DNA from 3 places in the Cupriavidus sp. MEYA8 genome. Region 2 is predicted to be linked to each of the others. Evidence: predicted binding sites of a transcription regulator. Region 2 holds the regulator's gene; each other region holds the start of a gene.
What was found. Region 2 encodes sigma-54, which starts transcription at its own class of promoters, with help from an activator protein. Its sites were predicted from a motif close to TGGCANGNAANCTGCTTT; they were not measured.

Region 1 (7,179 bases), on a different replicon from region 2:
CTGGGCATGGGCCGCAGCCGGGGCCAGCGCGGTGACCATGACGCCGAAGGCGAGCGCCGCCAGGGGGCGACGCGCATTAGACAAGCGGGCGAGCAGGGAAGACAGGGCAGGGACGGACATTCGAGCAAACCGGAGAGCTAACCGCAGGCGCGGCAAAAACGCTAGGGTATACCCGGGTCTTTGCTCGGCGAAGGATAAAGTCGTCATAAGCAAATGCTTCTCTGGTGAGACATGAATGGCGCGGCAAGCAATCGGAAACAATCGCTGCCAGTGTGTAACCAATCCGCAATTTGTGGACATGACGCCACATGTCAATCAGGGCAAACAGGTAGAATCCCGCCTTTCGTGCGCTTTGTCAGATTCCAAAGAACAATGAGCCCCCGTCCGTCACGCCTGCCCTGCATCGACGCGCTCAAGGCGGTCAGCTCTCAGCTGATCGTGCTGCACCATCTCGCTTTCTACGGCCCGATGTCCGACACCGCATACCGTCTCGCGCCGGGGCTGGTGGACTGGCTGTATGACTATGCCCGCATCGCGGTCCAGGTGTTCCTGGTGATCAGCGGCTTCCTCGCGGCGCGCAGCCTGGCGCCGCACGGCCGGCTGGAAATCCGCGAACACCCGCTGGCGATGCTGTGGCGCCGTTACCTGAAGCTGGTGGTGCCCTTCGCCGCGGCGCTGCTGCTGAGCATTGCCGGCGCCGCGCTGGCGCGGCAGTGGATGATCCATGAATCGATCCCTGCGCCAGCGCACCTGACGCAGTTCCTGGCGCACCTTACGCTGCTGCATAACGTGCTGGATGTCGAGGCCCTCTCGGCCGGAGTCTGGTACGTCGCGATCGACCTCCAGCTGTTCGGCCTGCTGCTGGTGGCGCTGTGGGCCGCGCGCGCCTTTGCGCCGCGCCAGGCGCAGGCGGGCGCCGCGGCCGGCATCGGCGTGGTGGCGCTGCTGGCGGTCGCGTCGCTGTTCTGGTTCAACCGCGATGCCGCCTGGGATATCTGGGCGGTGTACTTCTTCGGCGCCTATGGCATGGGCACGCTGGCATGGTGGGCCTCGAACCCGGGCCGATCGGCGATGCCGCTGCTGGTGCTCTGCGCGGTGGCGCTGGCGGCGCTGATCGTCGATTTCCGCCTGCGTATCGCCATAGCGCTGGCCACCGCGCTGCTGCTGGCGGTGGCCCGCCGCGGCGGCTGGATGGAGCGCTGGCCGCGCGGCCATGTGGTGGGTTTCTTTGGCCGCATTTCCTATTCGGTTTTCCTGGTGCACTTCCCGGTGTGCCTGCTGGTCAATGTGCTGGTGTCGAACCTTGCGCCGGGGCAGCCGGTGCTGAACGCGCTGGGTATGGCGGCTGCGTGGGCGCTGAGCAACGTTGCGGGCGCGCTGTTCCATCGCTACGTGGAAAGCGCAAGCCCCCTGGCAGCGCTGCGCGCGGCGAGGGCATGGCTGTCTGACTCGCGCGGCTCGGCGAGCCGTCCTACCGTGTAAGGCTTGCAACCCCTGCGCGTGCGGCAGGCTGCCTCCTGCTGGTGCGCGTGCACCGGCGGTGTCATGCTGCCGGCACTCCCTGCGTGCATGCCTGCGCTGCGCTTGCGTACGGCGCCATACAGAGCGCGGCAAAACTCGCGTAAACCGGCATTGGGCGATGGCATGAACGTTGCCTAGTATGGAATCGTAAACCTGACCATTTGGTCAGGATTCCATCGGGAACCGAGGGTGCCATGTCCGACCATATCGTCCTCACTTCGCACGCGCGCCGCGACAAGCCGGCCGAGCCGATCCACTGGGGTGCGCCCACCGCGGCCGAACGCGGACCGGTGATCGCCAGCCTGGCGAATCCCGCGCAGCGCAACGTGATCGGCACCCACGCCGGCGCCTATGCCATATACCGCGCGCTGGCGGTGGCCTCGGGGTCGCTGCAGCGCGACCATCGGCCAGACCTGACCGACACCGCCCCCGCGGAGTCGATCGGCCCGCACCCGCAATGGGCCGATCCGGAAAAGATCGTCTCGCTCGATCCCTGGGGCCACCTTGTTTCCTCCGTCTTCGCCGACCGCATCGCGGCGGGAGTGGACATCCGCCCGACCATTGCCATCACGCGCGCCCATATCAACATGCCCGAGCTGATCTCGGCGATTGCTGCCGGCCGGCTGACCCCCGACGGCAGCATCCTCTATGCCAATGGCGACGTGCGCGTGACCAAGGCGGCGGTCGATCCGGTCTGGTACCTGCCGGGGCTGGCGGCGCGCTTCGGCATCAAGGAAAGCGCGTTGCGGCGCGGCCTGTTCGAGCAGACCGGCGGCATGTTCCCGGAGCTGGTCACGCGGCCCGACCTGAAAGTGTTCCTGCCGCCTATCGGCGGCATGACGCTGTACTTTTTCGGCGACGTCAGTCAACTCGGCAAGCCAGAAACAAGAGTGGCCTGCCGCGTGCACGATGAATGCAACGGATCCGACGTGTTCGGGTCAGACATCTGTACCTGCCGGCCCTACCTGGCGCATGGCATCGAGGTGTGCATCGAGATGGCGCAGCAGGGCGGTGTCGGGCTGGTGGTTTACAACCGCAAGGAAGGCCGCGCGCTGGGCGAGGTGACCAAGTTTCTGGTCTATAACGCTCGCAAGCGGCAGGCGGGCGGCGACCGGGCCGAGACTTACTTTGCCCGCACCGAATGCGTGGCAGGCGTGCAGGACATGCGTTTCCAGGAGCTGATGCCGGATGTGTTCCACTGGCTGGGCATCCGCCGCATCGACCGCTGGGCGTCGATGAGCAACATGAAGCATGGCGCGCTGGTGGCGCAGGGCATCGAGGTGGTCGAGCAGGTGGCGATCCCCGAAGCCCTGATCCCGGCCGATGCCCGTGTCGAGATCGACGCCAAGGTGGCGGCGGGCTACTTTACGCACTACACGCCGCCGGATGCCGATGAACTGGCCCTGGCAAAGGGCAGGGGGTTGAACGAATGACAATGTATCCCGAAGAGGATCGTGACGGCATGGAACGTCGGGGAGCAGGCGAGGAAATGCGTCCGGGCGCGGGCTGGCTCAGCCCGGTGCCGGAAGGGCACCCCGCTTCCGGGCTGCTGTGCGCGGAGGCGGTGCGCACGCATTGCGCGGCGGTCACCGAGCACGTGGCCGGCGGCGCGTCCGAGCTGTTCACCTGGCATCCCGACCGTGTCCACGCGATCGCCGATTACGTGGCCAGCACGATCCGGCAGCGCTATCCGGACCTGCAGGTGCCTTACCACAGCCGCTGGCGCCACTTCGAGAGCGGCGGCGTCGACCAGCGCGCGGACCGCTGGCAGGTGCTGTGCGAGCGCGCCGGCCTGAGCGGGCCCGAGCACCGCGAAGAGCGCGCGCGCATCGGTATCGACCTGGTGATCCCGAGCGTACTGCTCGACGCCGGCGCTGGCCCCGACTGGCGTTACCGCGATCCGGCCAGCGACCTGGTGCTGACACGTTCAGAGGGACTGGGCGTGGCCAGCTTCGACCTGTTCGCACGCGGCGGCTTCTCCGCGGCGCCCGGCGATCCGCTGCGCGCGGATGCCGAGCGGCTGCAGCGCATCGATGCCGACAGCATCGCCCACGCCTTCCAGGTGGCGCAGCACAACCCGCTGGTGGGGCTCGAAGGCCGCGCCGGGCTGCTGCGCCGGCTGGGCGAGGTGATGGAAGCGACGCCGGCGCTGTTCGGGCGGCCGGCGCGGCTGGGCAACCTGTTCGACTACCTGAAGGCGCATGCGGTCAACGACCGGCTCGATGCCAGCTTCCTGCTGCGTACGCTGCTGGTGGGGCTGGGGCCGGTGTGGCCGGGGCGGATCGTGATCGAGGGTGTGTCGCTGGGCGATTGCTGGCGCCATCCGGCCGCGCCCGGCGGGCTGGTGCCGTTCCACAAGCTCACGCAGTGGCTGACCTATTCGCTGCTGGAGCCGCTGGAGGACGCGGGCCTGACGGTCACCGGGCTGGATGCGCTGACCGGGCTGCCCGAATACCGCAATGGCGGCCTGCTGTTCGACTTCGAACTGATGGTGCCGCGCGATGCGTCTTTTGCCGCCGAGCCGCATGCGGTGGACGAGCCCGTGATCGTCGAATGGCGCGCGCTGACCGTGACTGGCCTGGACCTGGTGGCCGATGGCGTGCGCCAGGCGCTGGGGCTGGCGGAAGCCGGCTTCCCGCTGGCGCGCGTGCTGGAGGGCGGCACCTGGGCCGCGGGCCGGCGCATTGCCGCCAAGCGGCGCCCGGGCGGTGCACCGCCGTTCAGCATCATCAGCGACGGCACCGTGTTCTGAGCATGGCGGGCGCCCCGCGCGCCCGCCACCATTGCTTGCGCAATCGGCAAGGTTTGCGTTGGATAACGTGGCATCAAACATGGCATCAGGAGCGTCCCCATGAACGACATGTCCGCTGTACCAGCCGCTGTTCCCACCGCTGTTCCCACTGCAGCCACCCGCGACGACGACGCTGCCGGCGTGCCCGGCGTGCTGGTCGTCGACCACCCGCTCGTGCAGCACAAGGTCACGCTGGTGCGCAGCGAGGAAACCACCACCGACAATTTCCGGCGCCTGGTGCGCGAGATCAGCCAGTTGCTGACCTACGAGGCCACACGCGACCTGGCGATGGAGACCATCGCCATCCGCACCCCGATCGCGCCGACGCAGTCGCGCATACTGTCGGGCAAGAAGCTGTGCCTGGTGTCGATCCTGCGTGCCGGCAATGGCTTCATCGACGGCATGCTGGAGCTGCTGCCGGCGGCGCGCGTCGGCCATATCGGGCTATACCGCGACCCCGAGACGCTTGAGCCGATCGAGTACTACTTCAAGATGCCGGAAGATATACACGAGCGCATGGTCATCGTGGTCGATCCGATGCTGGCCACCGGCAACTCGGCCATAGCCGCGCTGAACCGGCTGAAGGAAGCGGGCGTCACCACCATGAAATACGTGTGCCTGATCGCCTCGCGTCCGGGTCTGCGCGCGCTGCGTGCCGCGCACCCCGAGGTCGGCATCGTCACCGCCGCGATCGACGACACGCTCAACGAGCACGGCTATATCGTGCCCGGCCTGGGCGATGCCGGCGACCGCCTCTACGGCACACGCTGATGGACCCGCGCGCCAGCGCTCCATCGCGCCGGCCGCTGTCGATGCGCGGCGCGCAGCTTGCGCACGAAAGTCCCGCCGGCCGCATCCGGCAGGAGAACCAGGCCATGATCATGCGCGCGGCCGAGCACGTGTTCGCGCGCGCGGGGTTTGCCGGCGCCACCATGGCCGAGATCGCGGCGCGCGCCGGCGTGCCCAAGTCGAACCTGCACTACTACTTCCGCACCAAGCAGGCGCTGTACCGCGCGGTGCTGGCCCACACGCTGCAGCTGTGGCTGTCGGAGACCGACATCATCCGCGCCGACCTTCCGCCGCAGGTGGCGCTGGAGCAGTACATTCGCGCCAAGATGCGGTTGTCCGCCAGCCATCCCGATGCCTCGCGCGTGTTTGCCAACGAGCTGCTGCACGGCGCGCCGGAGATCGGCGAGATCCTGCGCCATGCGCTGCGCGAACTGGTGGCGCGCAAGGCCGCGGTGGTCCAGCAATGGATCGACAGCGGCCAGATGGCGCCGGTGGACCCGCAGCACCTGTTCTTCACCATCTGGGCCGCAACGCAGACCTATGCCGATTTCGAGTCGCAGGTCTGCGCAGTGCTCGGCGTGAGCCGGCTGGGGCGGCAGGACTATGCGCAGGCGACCGAGCATCTGGTGGCGCTGCTGCTGCGCGGTTGCGGCCTCGCGCCCGAGGCCATGACCATGCAGGTGCTGGCTGACGGGCAGGGGTGAGCGCATCGTCCGTACCGTTCGCACGCGCTACCTGCGCCCCGCGGGGCCATGCGATCATGCGGCTGTGCTTTTTGTCCTAACCTTTCCCGTCAAGACACGCCATGCTCGACCTGATCCTGCGGCACTGCAACCTGCCCGACGGGCGCACCGGCATCGATATCGGCATTGCCGATGGCCGCATCGCCGCGGTGGAGCCCGCGCTGGCCGCGCGCGCTGCCGAGGAAATCGATGCCGCCGGCCAATTGGTGACGCCGCCATTCGTCGACGCGCATTTCCATATGGACTCGACGCTGTCGTACGGGCTGCCGCGCGTGAACCAGTCCGGCACGCTGCTAGAAGGGATTTCGCTGTGGGGCGAACTCAAGCCGATGCTGACGCAGGAGGCGCTGGTCGAACGCGCGCTGGCCTACTGCGACTGGGCCGTGGCGCGCGGGCTGCTGGCGATCCGCTCGCATGTCGACGTTTGCGATCCGCGCCTGCTCGCGGTGGAAGCGCTGCTGCACGTGCGCGAGCGCGTGCGTCCCTACCTCGACCTGCAACTGGTGGCGTTTCCGCAGGACGGCGTGCTGCGCGCCCCCGGCGCGATGCAGAACCTGACGCGCGCGCTCGACATGGGCGTGGACGTGGTCGGCGGCATCCCGCATTTCGAGCGCACCATGACGCAGGGCGCGGAGTCGGTGCGGCTGCTGTGCGAGCTTGCGGCCGAGCGCGGGCTGCGCGTCGACATGCATTGCGATGAAAGCGACGACCCGCTGTCGCGCCATATCGAGACGCTGGCGAGCGAGACGGTGCGCCTCGGCCTGCATGGCCGCGTGGCCGGCTCGCACCTGACCTCGATGCACTCGATGGACAACTACTACGTGTCCAAGCTGATCCCGCTGATGCGCGAGGCCGGCGTCGCGGCGATCGCCAACCCGCTGATCAACATCACGCTGCAGGGCCGGCACGACAGCTACCCCAGGCGCCGCGGCATGACGCGCGTGCCCGAATTGCTGGCGGCGGGCGTGCCGGTTGCCTTCGGCCACGACTGCGTGATGGACCCGTGGTACGGCCTGGGCTCGGGCGACATGCTCGAAGTCGCGCACATGGGCCTGCATGTGGCGCAGATGACCGGGCAGGAGGCGATGCGGGCCTCCTTTGCCGCGGTGACCGCGACGCCGGCGCAAATCCTTGGCCTGGACGGCTACGGCATCGCGCCGGGCTGCCGGGCCGACCTGGTGCTGCTGCAGGCGCGCGACCCGGTCGAGGCGATCCGGCTGCGCGCCACGCGGCTGCGCGTGCTGCGTGCCGGCAAGACCATCGCCTGCACGCCGCCGGCGACGGCGGCCCTGCAATTGCCCGGGCGGCCGGCGCAGGTGGATTTCATGCGGAGGG
Region 2 (7,179 bases):
CCACGACAGCGGGAACAGCCAGTTGAAGGCCCAGCTGGCGGGCACCACCGCCAGCATCGACAGCACCACCTGCGAGCCGCCCAGCCCGAACACCAGGCGCTTCATCGACCGCAGCTTGCTCAGGCTGAACTCCAGCCCGATCGAGAACATCAGGAACACCACGCCGAACTCGGCCAGGTACTTGGTCTGCGCGGTATCGCTGGCCAGCCCCAGCGCATGCGGGCCGATCAGGATGCCGACGGCCAGGTAGCCGAGCATCGGCGGCAGCTGCAGCATGCGGAAAGCGACCACGCCGAAGACGGCAGCGGCCAGCAGCACCAGGGTCAGTTCCAGCGGTGAGTGCATCAGGATGGTCGGGTGACCGGCCGGGCGCGCGCCCGACCCGGCACGGGCACCCTGCCGGGGAAACTTGGCAAGCGCGTCGATGCGGCGGGCACGCGGGGGCACATCGAGGCAGCCCCGGGCGACGTCGCATTCGTTGGTATACTTCGACGCCATGATAGCCAATTTCGATGCGGATCGAGCACTCAGGCTCGCCCGCGACACACTCCAGACCGAAGCCGAAGCGGTTTCCGCACTTTCCGGCCGCCTGACCGACGACTTTGCCCGTGCCGTGCAGATGATCCTGCAATGCAGCGGGCGCGTGGTGGTCTCCGGTATCGGCAAGTCCGGCCATATCGGGCGCAAGGTGGCGGCGACGCTCGCTTCCACCGGCACCCCCGCGTTCTTCGTGCATCCGGCCGAGGCCAGCCACGGCGACCTGGGCATGGTCACGCGCGACGACGTGCTGATCGCCTTCTCCAATTCCGGCGAAACCGGCGAGTTGCTGTCGATCATCCCGATCGTCAAGCGCATCGGCGCGCGGCTGATCTCGGTCACCGGCAACCCGGAGTCGAACCTCGCCAAGCTGGCCGACGCGCACCTCGACGCGGGCGTGGAAAAGGAAGCCTGCCCGCTCAACCTGGCGCCAACGGCAAGCACCACCGCCGCGCTGGCGCTGGGCGATGCGCTGGCGGTGGCGGTGCTGGACGCGCGCGGCTTCGGCGAAGAAGACTTCGCCCGCTCGCACCCGGGCGGCGCGCTCGGCCGCAAGCTGCTGACCCATGTGCTCGACGTCATGCGCACCGGCAACGCGGTGCCCGAAGTCCGCGAAAACACCCCGCTGGCCCAGGCGCTGATGGAAATCACGCGCAAGGGCATGGCCATGACCGCTGTGGTCGATCCCGACGGCCGTGCCATCGGCGTCTTCACCGACGGCGACCTGCGCCGCCTGCTGGAAACCCCGCGCGACTGGAAGACCGTTCCCATCGGCGAGGTCATGCACCGCAACCCGCATGTGGTCAACCAGAGCCAGCTGGCCGTCGAGGCGGTGCAGGTCATGGAAGCCAACCGCATCAACCAGTTGCTGGTGGTCGACGACGACGGGCGCCTGGTCGGTGCGCTGCATATCCACGACCTGACCCGCGCCAAGGTCATCTGAACGGGGCGCGAGAAGCACCGACAAGCACACCAACAAGCACACCATGCAGGCACTCATCGCCTCCCTCAGCGGCATCGTCATGCGCCTGCTGCCGCTGCTGCTGATGGCCTTCGTCGCCGGCAGCACCTTCTGGCTGGTGCAGATCAACTCGCCCAAGGAAAGCCAGGACACGCAGGCGACCAAGAAGCACGAGCCGGACTATTTCATGGACCGTTTTTCGGCCACGGAACTGGCGCAGGACGGCAGCACCAAGATCCGCTTCACCGGCGAACGCATGGTCCACTTCGAGGACGACCAGACCTACGAGGTCACGCGCCCCGCGCTGCGCGCCTATGAACCGGACCGTCCGCCGGTGACGGCACGGGCCGACCTTGGCCGCATGAACGCCGAAGGCTCGGTGATCGACCTGTACGGCAACGGCCATGTGCTGCGCCAGCAGGGCGCCGACGCCTCCAAGGATCCGCAGCTGACCGCCGCGTCGAGCTATTTCCAGCTGCTGGTCAATGACGACATCGTCAAGACCGACAAGCCGGTAAAGCTGACGCGCGGACCCTCGGTGATGACCGCGAACGGGCTGATCTTCAACAACGTCACCCGCGAAGTACAATTGCTCGGCAATGTACGCGGCACCATCGTCACCGGGCCGTCTCCGGGCCGTACGCCGGGACGCTGACCCGGCCCGCGCGGCCGGCCGCCGCGCAACGGCAATAACGCTGCGCGCCCTGCCTGCCCCGCAAGACCCGCATAACCCGGCCTAACCCGCACCACCACGCCCTCTAGCCACCGCTGCCAACATGACTGCATCCCTGACGACTTCGTCCCGCCGACACGCCGCCCCGGCCCTGCTCGCCACGGCCATGGCCATCGGCCTGCTGCTGGCCCAGCCCGCGCTGGCCGAGCGCGCGGACCGCGACAAGCCGATGGTGCTCGAGGCCGACAACGCCAGCTACGACGACGTCAAGCAGATCTATACGCTGACCGGCAACGTGGTGCTGACCAAGGGCACGATGATCCTGAAGTCGGATGCGGCCGAGCTGCGCACCGACCCCGAGGGCTACCAGTTCGCGGTGGCCACCGCCAAGGCTGGCAAGCAGGCCTATATCCGGCAGAAGCGCGAGGGCGTCGACGAATACATCGACGGCTGGGGCGACCGCATCGAATACGACGGCAAGCAGGAGCTGTCCAAGCTGATCGGCAACGCGCGCATGGCGCGCCTGCAGGGCGCCAAGATGCTCGACGAGATCCGCGGCGCGGTGCTGACCTACGACAGCCGCAAGGAGTTTTACACCGCTGCCGGCGGCAGCGACAACACCTCGGCCGCCAATCCGTCGGGCCGCGTGCGCGCGGTGCTGTCGCCGCGGCAGAACCCGAATGCGCAGGGTTCGGGCAGCGGCTCGCCGCTGGACCTGAAGCCGGCGCCCGCGCCCGCCAACAAACCCTGACGCCTCGCGGGGACCGATGCCCTGCAAGGACCGCCTCCCCGCCTGAAACGCTGAACGCCAGACTGCCAATGACCGATACCGCCACCATCGCCGAAAAGCCTTCCGTCCAAGCCACGGCCGTCCTCGAAGGCGGCAGCACGCTGGTCGTGCGCCACCTGAAGAAGCGCTATGGCTCGCGCACGGTGGTCAAGGATGTCTCGCTGGACGTGAAGAGCGGCGAAGTGGTTGGCCTGCTCGGCCCCAACGGCGCGGGCAAGACCACCTCGTTCTACATGATCGTGGGGCTGGTGAACCTGGACGAGGGCGATATCGTGCTCGACGGCGACCACATCAGCGGCCTGCCGATCCACGAACGCGCGCGCATGGGCCTGTCCTACCTGCCGCAGGAAGCATCGGTCTTCCGCAAGCTCAACGTCGAGGAAAACATCCGCGCCGTGCTCGAGCTGCAGGTGGAAAACGGCAAGCCGCTGGCCAGGGCCGAGATCGACCGCAGGCTCGACGCGCTGCTCGACGACCTGCAGATCGCGCACCTGCGCAACAACCCGGCGCTGTCGCTGTCGGGCGGCGAACGCCGCCGCGTGGAAATCGCGCGCGCGCTGGCATCGTCGCCGCGCTTCATCCTGCTGGATGAACCGTTCGCCGGCGTGGACCCGATCGCAGTGGGCGAGATCCAGCGCATCGTCAGCTTCCTGAAGGCGCGCAACATCGGCGTGCTGATCACCGACCACAACGTGCGCGAGACGCTTGGCATCTGCGACCACGCGTACATCATCAGCGAAGGCACCGTGCTTGCCGCCGGGCGGCCCGAAGAGATCATCGCCAACGAATCGGTGCGGCGCGTCTACCTGGGCGAAAACTTCCGCATGTGATGTACTGGCCTGCCCGCGGCGGCAGGCCATTGATTCTGCCTGGTTTCACCCCCATCATCTGCATGTGGGACAGCCCACTGCCGGCGTCGATCAAGCCGCGACATCGATAGCAATTTCCGTTCCAACAACGGAAAGATGCGCATAAAATAGGTCGCATGAAACCGTCGCTACAGCTCCGCCTCTCCCAGCACCTGGCACTGACGCCGCAACTGCAGCAGTCGATCAGGCTGTTGCAGCTTTCGACGCTGGAATTGCAGCAGGAAGTCGAACAGGCGCTCACGGAAAACCCCCTGCTCGAACGCGAGAACGACTGGATCGAAAGCCCGCTGCGCGTGGCCGCCGATGGCTCGGTCAACCTGCAGAGCGCGCCCGCGCCGGCACCGGCCGAACCGCAAGGCAACGGCGAGGCGCGCGCCGAGGGCGCGGGCGATGACGACAGCTACGGCGACAGCAACAGCGGCGACGACTATGGCGGCGACTGGAGCCTCGACGATTTCGCGCGCCGCCCGCAAGGCGACGAAGACGAGAAGACGCCGATGCAGCTGCGTGAGGCCGAGCCCACGCTGCGCGAATACCTGATGGAACAGCTCACGCCGCTGAAGATCTCGGTGCGCGACAAGGGCCTGGCCATCTTCCTGATCGAATCGCTCGACGACGACGGCTACCTGAGCGCGACGCTCGAAGAGATCTGCGCCGAACTGCCCGAAGAACTCGAATTCGAGATCGAGGAAGTACAAGCGATGCTGACGCTGCTGCAGAGCTTCGACCCGCCGGGCGTCGGCGCGCGCAACGCGGCCGAGTGCCTGGGCCTGCAATTGCGCCGGCTGCAGCATCCGCAGCGCGAGTTGGCGCTGAACATCGTGCATAACCACCTCGAGCTGCTGGCCGTGCGCGACTACACGCGCCTGAAAAAAGCGCTGCAGGTAGACGAGCCTGCACTCAAGGCCGCGCATGAACTGATCCGCTCGCTGGCACCCTACCCGGGCCACGCATACAGCCGCCCCGAAGCCGACTTCGTCGTGCCCGATGTGTTCGTGCGCAAGAGCGGCAGCGGCTGGATCGCGCAGCTCAATCCGGATGTGATGCCGCGGCTGCGCATCAATGACATGTACGCGCAGATCCTGCGCGGCGCCAAGGGCGAGTCGGGTACCGCAGGCCTGCAGCAGAAACTGCAGGAAGCGCGCTGGCTGATCAAGAATATCCAGCAAAGGTTCGACACGATCCTGCGTGTCTCGCAGGCCATTGTCGAGCGTCAAAAGAACTTTTTCACGCACGGCGAAATCGCCATGCGCCCCTTGGTTTTGCGGGAGATTGCCGATACACTGGGATTACACGAGTCAACCATCTCCCGGGTGACGACCAATAAATACATGGCAACGCCGATGGGTACTTTCGAACTGAAGTACTTCTTCGGCAGCCACGTGTCCACCGAGACCGGTGGCGCGGCTTCATCAACGGCCATCCGCGCCTTGATCAAGCAACTGATAGGAGCCGAAGACCCGAGGAATCCCCTTTCCGACAGTCGCATCGCCGAACTGCTGGGTGAGCAAGGCTTCGTTGTCGCACGACGCACCGTAGCCAAATATCGCGAAGCCCTGAAGATCCCCGCAGTGAATCTCCGCAAGTCTTTGTAGCCGAGCCCACCGCCTGCCTGGTGAGGCTCTTTCAGAAGGAGAAGCGCTATGAACTTCAAGATCAGTGGACACCACCTTGACATCACGCCGCCGTTGCGTGAGTACGTGGAAACGAAGCTGGAGCGAATCGTCAGGCATTTCGATCAGGTCATTGGCGTTAGCGTGCTGCTCTCTGTCGACAATCACAAGGAAAAGGACAGGCGGCAATATGCGGAAATCAATCTACATCTCAGGGGCAAGGACATCTTCGTTGAAGCGCATCATGAAGACCTGTATGCAGCGATCGACGCACTAGTCGACAAGCTGGACCGTCAGGTACTGCGCTACAAGGACCGCGTGCAAGGCCACGACCGCGAAGCGGTCAAGTACCAGATGGCCGCAGCGCAGATGCAGCAATGAGCGTGCCCGGTGGCCCCGCAGAGGGCCGCTGAATCAAAACTGAACAGGCAAGCCGCGCGTAGCGCGGCTTTTTTGCGCCTGCGGCGCTGTGGCGCCTGCGCAAAGGGCCTGTCACCCGTTTGAGACGGAGTGTTCGCAACGGCCGCGGCAGGGTGTATGCTGCGCCATACATGCAGGGCCGCATCCTGCCCGCGCCCGGTTAAGGTGCGGACGCCAACCGGGCGGCGCTGCGCTGCACAATCACAGGGAGGCTGCTGCTCTATAATGGCCGGACGCCTCGGCGTTGCCGGCGACCGGCAGCCCCTGAGCCACACACTGCCCGGCGGAACGGCGGAACCGCCCGCTAACTGAACTCCTGCGCATCGCCCATGAATCGTTTGGCCAAATTGCTGCCACCCGGCAACATCACCCTCGACGTCAGCGTCACCAGCAAGAAGCGTGTGTTCGAGCAGGCCGGGCTCCTCTTCGAGAACAACCATGGCGTGGCGCGCGCCACCGTGACGGACAACCTGTTTGCGCGCGAGTCACTGGGCTCCACCGGACTTGGCGCCGGCGTGGCGATCCCTCACGGCCGCATCAAGGGGCTCAAGCAGCCGCTGGCCGCCTTCATGCGCCTGGCCGAACCGATTCCGTTCGAATCGCCCGACGGCAAGCCGGTATCGCTGCTGATTTTCCTGCTGGTGCCGGAACAGGCCACGCAGCAGCACCTGGAAATCCTGTCCGAGATCGCGCAGCTGCTGTCGGATCGCGACATGCGCGAAGGACTGGCGACGTTGCCCACTTCCGAAGCCGTGCACCAGTTGCTGACCGAATGGCATCCCTGATTCACCGATTGACCTGAACGGGCCGGCACAGACCGGACAGGCACAGCGCCTGGCACACCGCCCCACACGTCATACCCGCATGGAACTCACCGGCGTCACCTCCCAGTCCATCTTCGACGACAACGCAGCCGACCTCAAACTCTCATGGGTCGCCGGCCTGGAAGGTGCGGACCGCGCCTTCGACGTGGAATTCGCCCGCGAAGCCACCTCGGCCGCGGACCTGGTGGGCCACCTGAACCTGATCCACCCCAACCGCATCCAGGTGCTCGGCAAGCCCGAGATCACCTACTACCAGCGGCTGGACGACGATATCCGCAAGCGCCAGATGGGCGAGCTGATCCTGCTGGAGCCGCCTTTCCTGGTGGTGGCCGACGGCATGGAGCCGCCGCCGGACCTGGAGCTGCGCTGTACGCGCTCTTCCACGCCGCTGTTCACCACGCCGGTGTCGTCGGCCGCGGTGATCGACCACCTGCGGCTGTACCTGTCGCGCATTTCCGCGCCGCGCGTGACCATGCACGGAGTGTTCCTCGA
Region 3 (7,179 bases), 790 kb from region 2:
CATTGTGATGCATGATCCAGTCGACGGCGGCATTGCTATCGGTAATAATGTAGAAAATCTACATGCGATCGCGCCGCTTTGGTGCTACGCCCCGACAAAAGGAACGCCTCCGCCATGCCCATTGCCGTCCATGCCGAGCTGTTGGCCGTCACCGAACGCATCGTTGCCCGCAGCCGCGCCAGCCGTGCCGCCTACCTTGCACGCTGCGAGCGTGCGCAAGCCGAGCTGGGACCGCTGCGCGGCATGTCCTGCGCCAACCTGGCGCACGGCTTCGCCGCACTGCCAGCCAACGACAAGCTGAAGCTGCGCGTCGACCATGCGCCCAATCTCGGCATCGTCACCGCGTACAACGACATGCTGTCGGCGCACCAGCCCTATGAGCGCTACCCCGGCGTCATCCGCGAAGCCGCGCGCGCGGTCGGGGCCGTGGCGCAGGTGGCGGGCGGCGTGCCGGCGATGTGCGATGGCATCACGCAGGGCAACGCCGGCATGGAGCTGTCGCTGTTCTCGCGCGATGCGATTGCCATGGGCACGGCCATCGCGTTGTCGCACAACACCTTCGATGCGGCGCTGATGCTGGGCGTGTGCGACAAGATCGTGCCGGGCCTGCTGATGGGCGCGCTGCAGTTCGGCCACCTGCCGGTAGTGTTCGTGCCGGCGGGCCCGATGGCCACCGGCCTGTCCAACAAGGAGAAGGCGCGCGTGCGCCAGCTTTACGCCACCGGCCAGGTTGGCCGCGATGCGCTGCTCGAGGCCGAATGCCAGGCCTACCACGGGGCCGGCACCTGTACCTTCTATGGCACCGCCAACAGCAACCAGTTCCTGATGGAGATCATGGGCCTGCACCTGCCCGGCGCGGCCTTCGTCCACCCGGACAGCGGCCTGCGCGATGCGCTGACGGCCGCGGCGGCGCAGCGCGCGATTGCGCTGAGTGCGCGCGGCAGCGACTACCTGCCGCTGGCGCGCATCGTCGACGAGCGCGCCGTGGCCAACGCCATGGTCGGCCTGCTGGCGACAGGCGGCTCGACCAACCACACCATCCACCTGGTGGCCATGGCGCGCGCCGCCGGCATCATCATCGACTGGGACGACTTCGACCGACTGTCGCGCATCACGCCGCTGCTGGCGCGGGTGTACCCGAACGGCTCCGCCGACGTGAACCACTTCCATGCCGCCGGCGGGGCCGGGCTGATTATCCGCGAGCTGCTGCAGGCCGGGCTGCTGCATGAGGACGTGCAGACCGTCGCGGGCCCGGGCCTGGCGCGCTACACGCAGGAGCCGGTGATGCGCGATAGCGTGCTGCAATGGCGCGAGGGGGCGACGGCAAGCGGCGACGCCCAGGTCGTTGCCAGCGCCGCGGCGCCGTTCTCGCCCGAAGGCGGGCTGCGGCTGATGCAGGGCAACCTGGGCCGCGGTGTGATCAAGGTCTCGGCCGTGGCGCCCGAGCATCGCGTGGTTGAGGCGCCGGTGCGCGTCTTCGATGCGCAGGAAGCGCTGCAGGCCGCGTTCGATGCCGGCGAACTGAATGGCGACCTGGTCGCCGTGGTCCGCTTCCAGGGGCCGAACGCCAACGGCATGCCCGAGCTGCACCGCCTGACGCCGGTGCTGGGCGCGCTGCAGGACGCCGGCCACAAGGTGGCGCTGGTGACCGACGGGCGCATGTCGGGCGCGTCGGGCAAGGTGCCTGCGGTGATCCACGTCGGCCCTGAGGCACTGGCCGGCGGCGCGCTGGCCCGCGTGCGCGACGGCGACCGCATCCGCGTCGACGCGGTCGCCGGCGTGCTGCAATGGCTGGGCGACGAGGGCGAGTTCGCGGCGCGCGAGCCGGCGCCGGCCCCGGCCGACGATTTTGCCCGGTTCAGCCTCGGGCGCGGCCTGTTTGGCTCGTTCCGGCGCCATGCGCGCATCGCGGAAGAGGGGGGCAGCGCACTCGACCTGTCCGAAGCGGATGCCGGCGCCGCGCCAGGCGCATCCGCCGCTGCCGTGGCGGCGCAAACCGTCGCACAATAGCCTTGCGCACCTGCCTCACGACAGCAAGACGATACCAAGACCGACGGAGCAGACATGATCTATATCCTGATGGGCGTTTCCGGCAGCGGCAAGACCACGGTCGGCCAGCTGCTGGCGCAGCGCCTGGGCTGCGGCTTCCATGACGCGGACGAATTCCACAGCGAGGCCAACAAGGCCAAGATGCACGCGGGCATCCCGCTGACCGACGAAGACCGCTGGCCCTGGCTGGCGGCGATGCGCGCCGCCATCGACACGGCGCGCGCCGAAGGCCGGACCCACGTGTTCACTTGCTCGGCCCTGCGCCAGGCGTACCGCGACCGGCTCACGCCGCCAGACGGCGGCGTGACCTTCGTCCACATGAAGGGCGATGCCGCACTGATCGCCGGGCGCCTGTCCGCCCGCAGCGACCACTTCTTCAATCCCGAGCTGCTGCAGAGCCAGTTCGATACGCTGGAAGCGCCGCGCGACGCGCTGGAGCTCGATATCCGCCAGTCGCCCGAAGTCCTGGTGGACACCATCCTGCAGGCTTCCGCTCGCTGAGCCTTTCGCCCGCGATCCACCGCGCCATCGCAATGACGGCCGCCAGCCTCGCCGGCGGCCGTTTTTGCGTGCGCTGGCAGACATCTTGCTAGCTCACTTTCCGTGCCGGCCAGGATTCGCCAGCTTGCGGCTTTCGCCGGTACAGGTATGCTGAAAGGGCCAGTGACTCGACAGTATCGCCGCGCCAATGCCATCGGAGACCCTCCCGGGCCCCGAGGCAATAACGCGGCGGGCTTGTGGCAGGACAGCCAGGTCAAACCAGGGCGGCCGGATGCGGGGCAGTGGCAGCACCCGACGCCCACTACATGGAGGAACGGCCATCATGGCAGGGCGGTTTTTCGACGAGATGCTGGACTGGCGCGCCGACGGGGCGCCCACGGTCATCCAGGCAGGGCAGGCATTGCCCGACGGGGCGGTACGCCCGCATTACCGGCATTTCGCTGACTGGCTGGCGCGGCAGTCCGGCGGCACCATGGACAACAAGCGGGCCGAGGCGGACCTGATCTTCCGGCGCGTGGGCATTACCTTTGCCGTCTATGGCGACAAGGACGAAGCCAACAGCGGCACCGAGCGCACCATCCCGTTCGACGTGATCCCGCGCATCTTCCCGGCCAGCGAATGGGCGCTGCTGGAAAAAGGCCTGCGCCAGCGCGTGGCTGCGCTGAACCGGTTCATCCACGACATCTACCACGGCCAGGACATCATCCGGGCCGGCGTGATCCCGCCCGATCAGATCTACAACAACGCCCAGTACCGACCCGAGATGCTCGGCGTCACCGTGCCGCACGACATCTATGCGCACGTGGCCGGCATCGACGTGGTGCGTGCCGGCGAGGGCGAGTTCTACGTGCTGGAAGACAACCTGCGCGTGCCCTCCGGCGTGTCGTACATGCTGGAAAACCGCAAGATGATGATGCGGCTGTTCCCGGACCTGTTCGCACGCAACCGCGTCGCGCCGGTGGCGCACTATCCCGACCTGCTGCTCGACATGCTGCGCGGCGTATCGCCGCAGGCGATCGCCGATCCCACGGTGGTGGTGCTGACTCCGGGCATGTATAACTCGGCGTACTTCGAGCACGCCTTCCTGGCGCAGCAGATGGGCGTTGAACTGGTCGAAGGCAGCGACCTGTTCGTCGAGGACGACCACCTGTTCATGCGCACCACGCAGGGGCCGCAGCGCATCGACGTGATCTACCGGCGCGTCGACGACGACTTCCTCGACCCGCTGGTGTTCCGGCACGATTCCGCGCTTGGCGCGGCCGGGCTGCTGTCGGTCTACCGTGCCGGCAACGTGACCATCTGCAATGCGATCGGCACCGGCGTGGCGGACGACAAGTCGATCTATCCGTACGTGCCCGACATGATCCGCTTCTACCTCGGCGAAGAGGTCATCCTCAACAACGTACCCACCTACATGTGCCGGCGTCCCGACGACCTGCAGTACGTGCTCGACCATATGCAAGAGCTGGTAGTCAAGGAAACCCACGGCGCCGGCGGCTACGGCATGCTGGTGGGTCCGGCCGCGACGCGCGCCGAGATCGATGCCTTCCGCGAGGTGGTCAAGGCCAGGCCCGAGCAGTACATCGCGCAGCCGACGCTGGCGCTGTCGACCTGCCCGACCTATGTGGAGTCGGGCATCGCCCCGCGCCATATCGACCTGCGCCCGTTCGTGCTGTCGGGCAAGGAGGTGCGCATGGTGCCCGGCGGGCTCACGCGCGTGGCGCTGCGCGAGGGCTCGCTGGTGGTCAATTCCTCGCAAGGGGGCGGCACCAAGGACACCTGGGTGCTCGAACGATGACGACGACAGCCCCTCACGCGATCAAGACCGCGAGCAACACCGCGATCAACACCGCCGCTGCCATGCCAGGAGAGCCCACATGCTGAGCCGTACCGCCGACCACCTGTTCTGGATGGCCCGCTACACCGAGCGCGCGGAAAACACCGCACGGATGCTCGACGTCAACTACCAGACCTCGCTGCTGCCGCAGTCGGCCGAGGTGGCCGAGCAGGGCTGGTGGGCGATGCTCGATATCTCGGAGCTGACGCAGGCCTTCGACCACAAGTACGGCCTGCTGTCGCGCGACGACGTGATCGACTTCATGGTGCGCGACATGACCAATGTGTCGTCGATCATGAGTTGCCTGCGCGCGGCACGCGAGAACGCGCGCGCGGTGCGCGGCTCGCTGACCACCGAAGTCTGGGAAACCGTCAACACGACCTGGCTCGACGTGCAGCGCATGATCGCCGACGGCGTACTCAGGGAAGACCCGTCGAGCTTCTTCGAATGGGTCAAGTTCCGCTCGCACCTGGCGCGCGGCGTGCAGTTCGGCACCATGCTCAAGGACGATGCCTTTCACTTCATGCGGCTGGGCACCTTCCTGGAGCGCGCCGACAATACCGCGCGGATCCTCGACGTCAAGTTCCAGGCCTCGGGCAGTGACGACAGCGATCCCAACCGCGAGCAGAACGACTTCTACCACTGGGCTGCGGTGCTGCGCTCGGTGTCCGGCTTCGAGGTCTACCGCAAGGTGTATCGCGCGGTGGTCACGCCACAGCGCGTGGCCGAACTGCTGGTGCTGCGCCCCGACATGCCGCGCTCGCTGGTGTCGAGCATGGACGAGGTGGTGACGATCCTGGCCATGGTGCGCAACCAGCAGTCGGCGGAGACCGAGCGGCAGGCTGGTAAACTCCACGCCGACCTCAAATACGCGCGCATCGACGACATCTTTGCCGTCGGCCTGCATGCGTACCTGACCAGCTTCCTGGAGCGCATCGGCGATCTCGGCAATGGCATCAGCCGGGACTTCCTGGTACCGCTGCAGGCGGCCTGACATGGGCGCGCCGGCAACGACCATGTGCTGCCGCCGCCGCGCCGCGCCCTGATACCGTGAAATACAAGATCCACCACCATACTGTCTACCGCTATGCCGAGCCGGTGCGCCGCAGCGTGCACGAGCTGCGGCTCGAGCCGCGCTCGGGCCCGCTGCAGACCGTGCACAGCTGGCAGCTGAGCACGCCGGGCAACCCGTCGGCGGCGTGCGACGGCTTCGGTAACATCGTGCACAACTTCACCGTGGCGGGCCCGGCGGACACCATTGCCATCGAAGCCAGCGGCGAAGTGGAAGTGCTGCCTCCGCATGGCGACCTCGACCGCGACGGCCACCATGCCTTCTGCGATGCGCCGCCGGCCGGCGAATCGCGCGTGTCGCCGCTGTACTTCCTCGGCAGCACGCCGCTGACCACGGCGCCGCGCGAGATGCAGGCCTTCGCCGCGCCTTTCCTGGCCTCGGGCCATGAAATTCCCGCGTTGCTGGCGCTGGCCCAGGCCGTCGGCGAACGCGTCCGCTACAAGCCCAATACCACCGATGTCGGGACTTCAGCCGCCGAGGCGTTCGGCCTGGGCAGCGGCGTGTGCCAGGATCAGGCGCAAGTGATGGTGGCGGTATGCCGCGCGCTCGGTGTGCCGGCGCGCTATGTGAGCGGCTACTTCTACGATCCCGCCGCGACCGAACTGGCCAGCCATGCATGGGCCGACGTTTGTCTGGATCCCCAGCGCGAGATCTGGTGCAGCATCGACATCACCCACGGCTGCCTCACCGACGAGCGCCATGTCCGCCTCGCCGTGGGGCGCGACTACCAGTCTGCCGCACCGGTCCGGGGCATCCTGGAGGGCGGTGCCGGCGAGACGCTCGAGGTCAATGTCGTGATCACGCCGCTTGTCGATCCGGTCTAGCTTCGGCCGCGCCAATTAGGTGCCACATTCCAGAACCGGCACCGAGACACGGCAGCGGCGCTAGAATCCGTTAATGCAGCCCTCCGGCCGGCCACTCCCGGCCGTCCGACAAGAACACCAGAACAAGACCATGACGTACTGTGTAGCCATGCGGCTGGATGCCGGCCTGGTATTCCTGTCCGATTCCCGCACCAACGCCGGGGTGGACGCCATCTCGACGGCACGCAAGATGACCGTGTTCGAAGAGCCAGGCGACCGCGTGATGGTGCTGATGACCGCGGGCAACCTCGCCATCAGCCAGTCGGTGCGCCAGATCCTGGCGGAGAACCACGACGACAAGCGCTCGTTGTGGAACGCGCGGGACATGTTCGAAGCCGCGTCCATCGTCGGTGACGCGGTGCGCCAGGTGCACAAGCGCGACGCGCATGCGCTGCGCGATGCCGGCATCGAATTCAACGTCAGCCTGATCTTCGGCGGCCAGGTCCGCGGCGAGCGGGTGCGGCTGTTCAACATCTATGCCGCCGGCAACTTCGTCGAAGCCACGCCGGAAAACTGTTATTTCCAGATCGGCGAGGCCAAGTACGGCAAGCCCATCATCGACCGCGTCGTGCATCCGTCGCTGCCGCTGGCCGAGGGCGCGAAATGCGCGCTGATCTCGATGGATTCGACGCTGAAGTCCAATATTTCAGTGGGTTTGCCGCTGGACCTGCTGGTCTACGAGGCGGATTCGCTGCGCGTGACGCGCTTCGTCAACATCGACGAGCGCAACGCCTATTTCCGCATGATCCGCGATACCTGGGGCCACCGGCTGCGCCAGGTGTTCGGCGAAATCCACAACCCCGAATGGGACCCGGCCCTGCCGGCCGACTTCCCGCTGGCGCGCAGCGGCGAGGGCG

Region 1: a site for sigma-54 is predicted at 1,641-1,658, ahead of AC5WJ1_RS26140 (GTP cyclohydrolase II). Genes of this name have one in related genera too.
Region 3: a site for sigma-54 is predicted at 2,625-2,642, ahead of AC5WJ1_RS05345 (circularly permuted type 2 ATP-grasp protein). Genes of this name have one in related genera too.

What each region holds. Positions count from the first base shown of each region.
Region 1 is NZ_CM181222.1:1,995,204-2,002,382, forward strand. Features, by position in the region: gene AC5WJ1_RS26130 (amino acid ABC transporter substrate-binding protein) at 1-120, opposite strand, end outside; gene AC5WJ1_RS26135 (acyltransferase family protein) at 373-1,482, shown strand; gene AC5WJ1_RS26140 (GTP cyclohydrolase II) at 1,716-2,954, shown strand; gene AC5WJ1_RS26145 (URC4/urg3 family protein) at 2,984-4,273, shown strand; gene upp (uracil phosphoribosyltransferase) at 4,373-5,083, shown strand; gene AC5WJ1_RS26155 (TetR/AcrR family transcriptional regulator) at 5,083-5,805, shown strand; gene AC5WJ1_RS26160 (amidohydrolase family protein) at 5,907-7,179, shown strand, end outside.
Region 2 is NZ_CM181221.1:358,359-365,537, reverse strand. Features, by position in the region: gene AC5WJ1_RS01720 (monovalent cation:proton antiporter family protein) at 1-345, opposite strand, end outside; gene AC5WJ1_RS01715 (KpsF/GutQ family sugar-phosphate isomerase) at 497-1,480, shown strand; gene lptC (LPS export ABC transporter periplasmic protein LptC) at 1,524-2,153, shown strand; gene lptA (lipopolysaccharide transport periplasmic protein LptA) at 2,275-2,922, shown strand; gene lptB (LPS export ABC transporter ATP-binding protein) at 2,991-3,791, shown strand; gene AC5WJ1_RS01695 (RNA polymerase factor sigma-54) at 3,947-5,425, shown strand; gene hpf (ribosome hibernation-promoting factor, HPF/YfiA family) at 5,474-5,824, shown strand; gene ptsN (PTS IIA-like nitrogen regulatory protein PtsN) at 6,193-6,648, shown strand; gene hprK (HPr(Ser) kinase/phosphatase) at 6,728-7,179, shown strand, end outside.
Region 3 is NZ_CM181221.1:1,152,826-1,160,004, forward strand. Features, by position in the region: gene edd (phosphogluconate dehydratase) at 115-2,010, shown strand; gene AC5WJ1_RS05340 (gluconokinase) at 2,065-2,550, shown strand; gene AC5WJ1_RS05345 (circularly permuted type 2 ATP-grasp protein) at 2,873-4,348, shown strand; gene AC5WJ1_RS05350 (alpha-E domain-containing protein) at 4,428-5,381, shown strand; gene AC5WJ1_RS05355 (transglutaminase family protein) at 5,438-6,283, shown strand; gene AC5WJ1_RS05360 (proteasome-type protease) at 6,414-7,179, shown strand, end outside.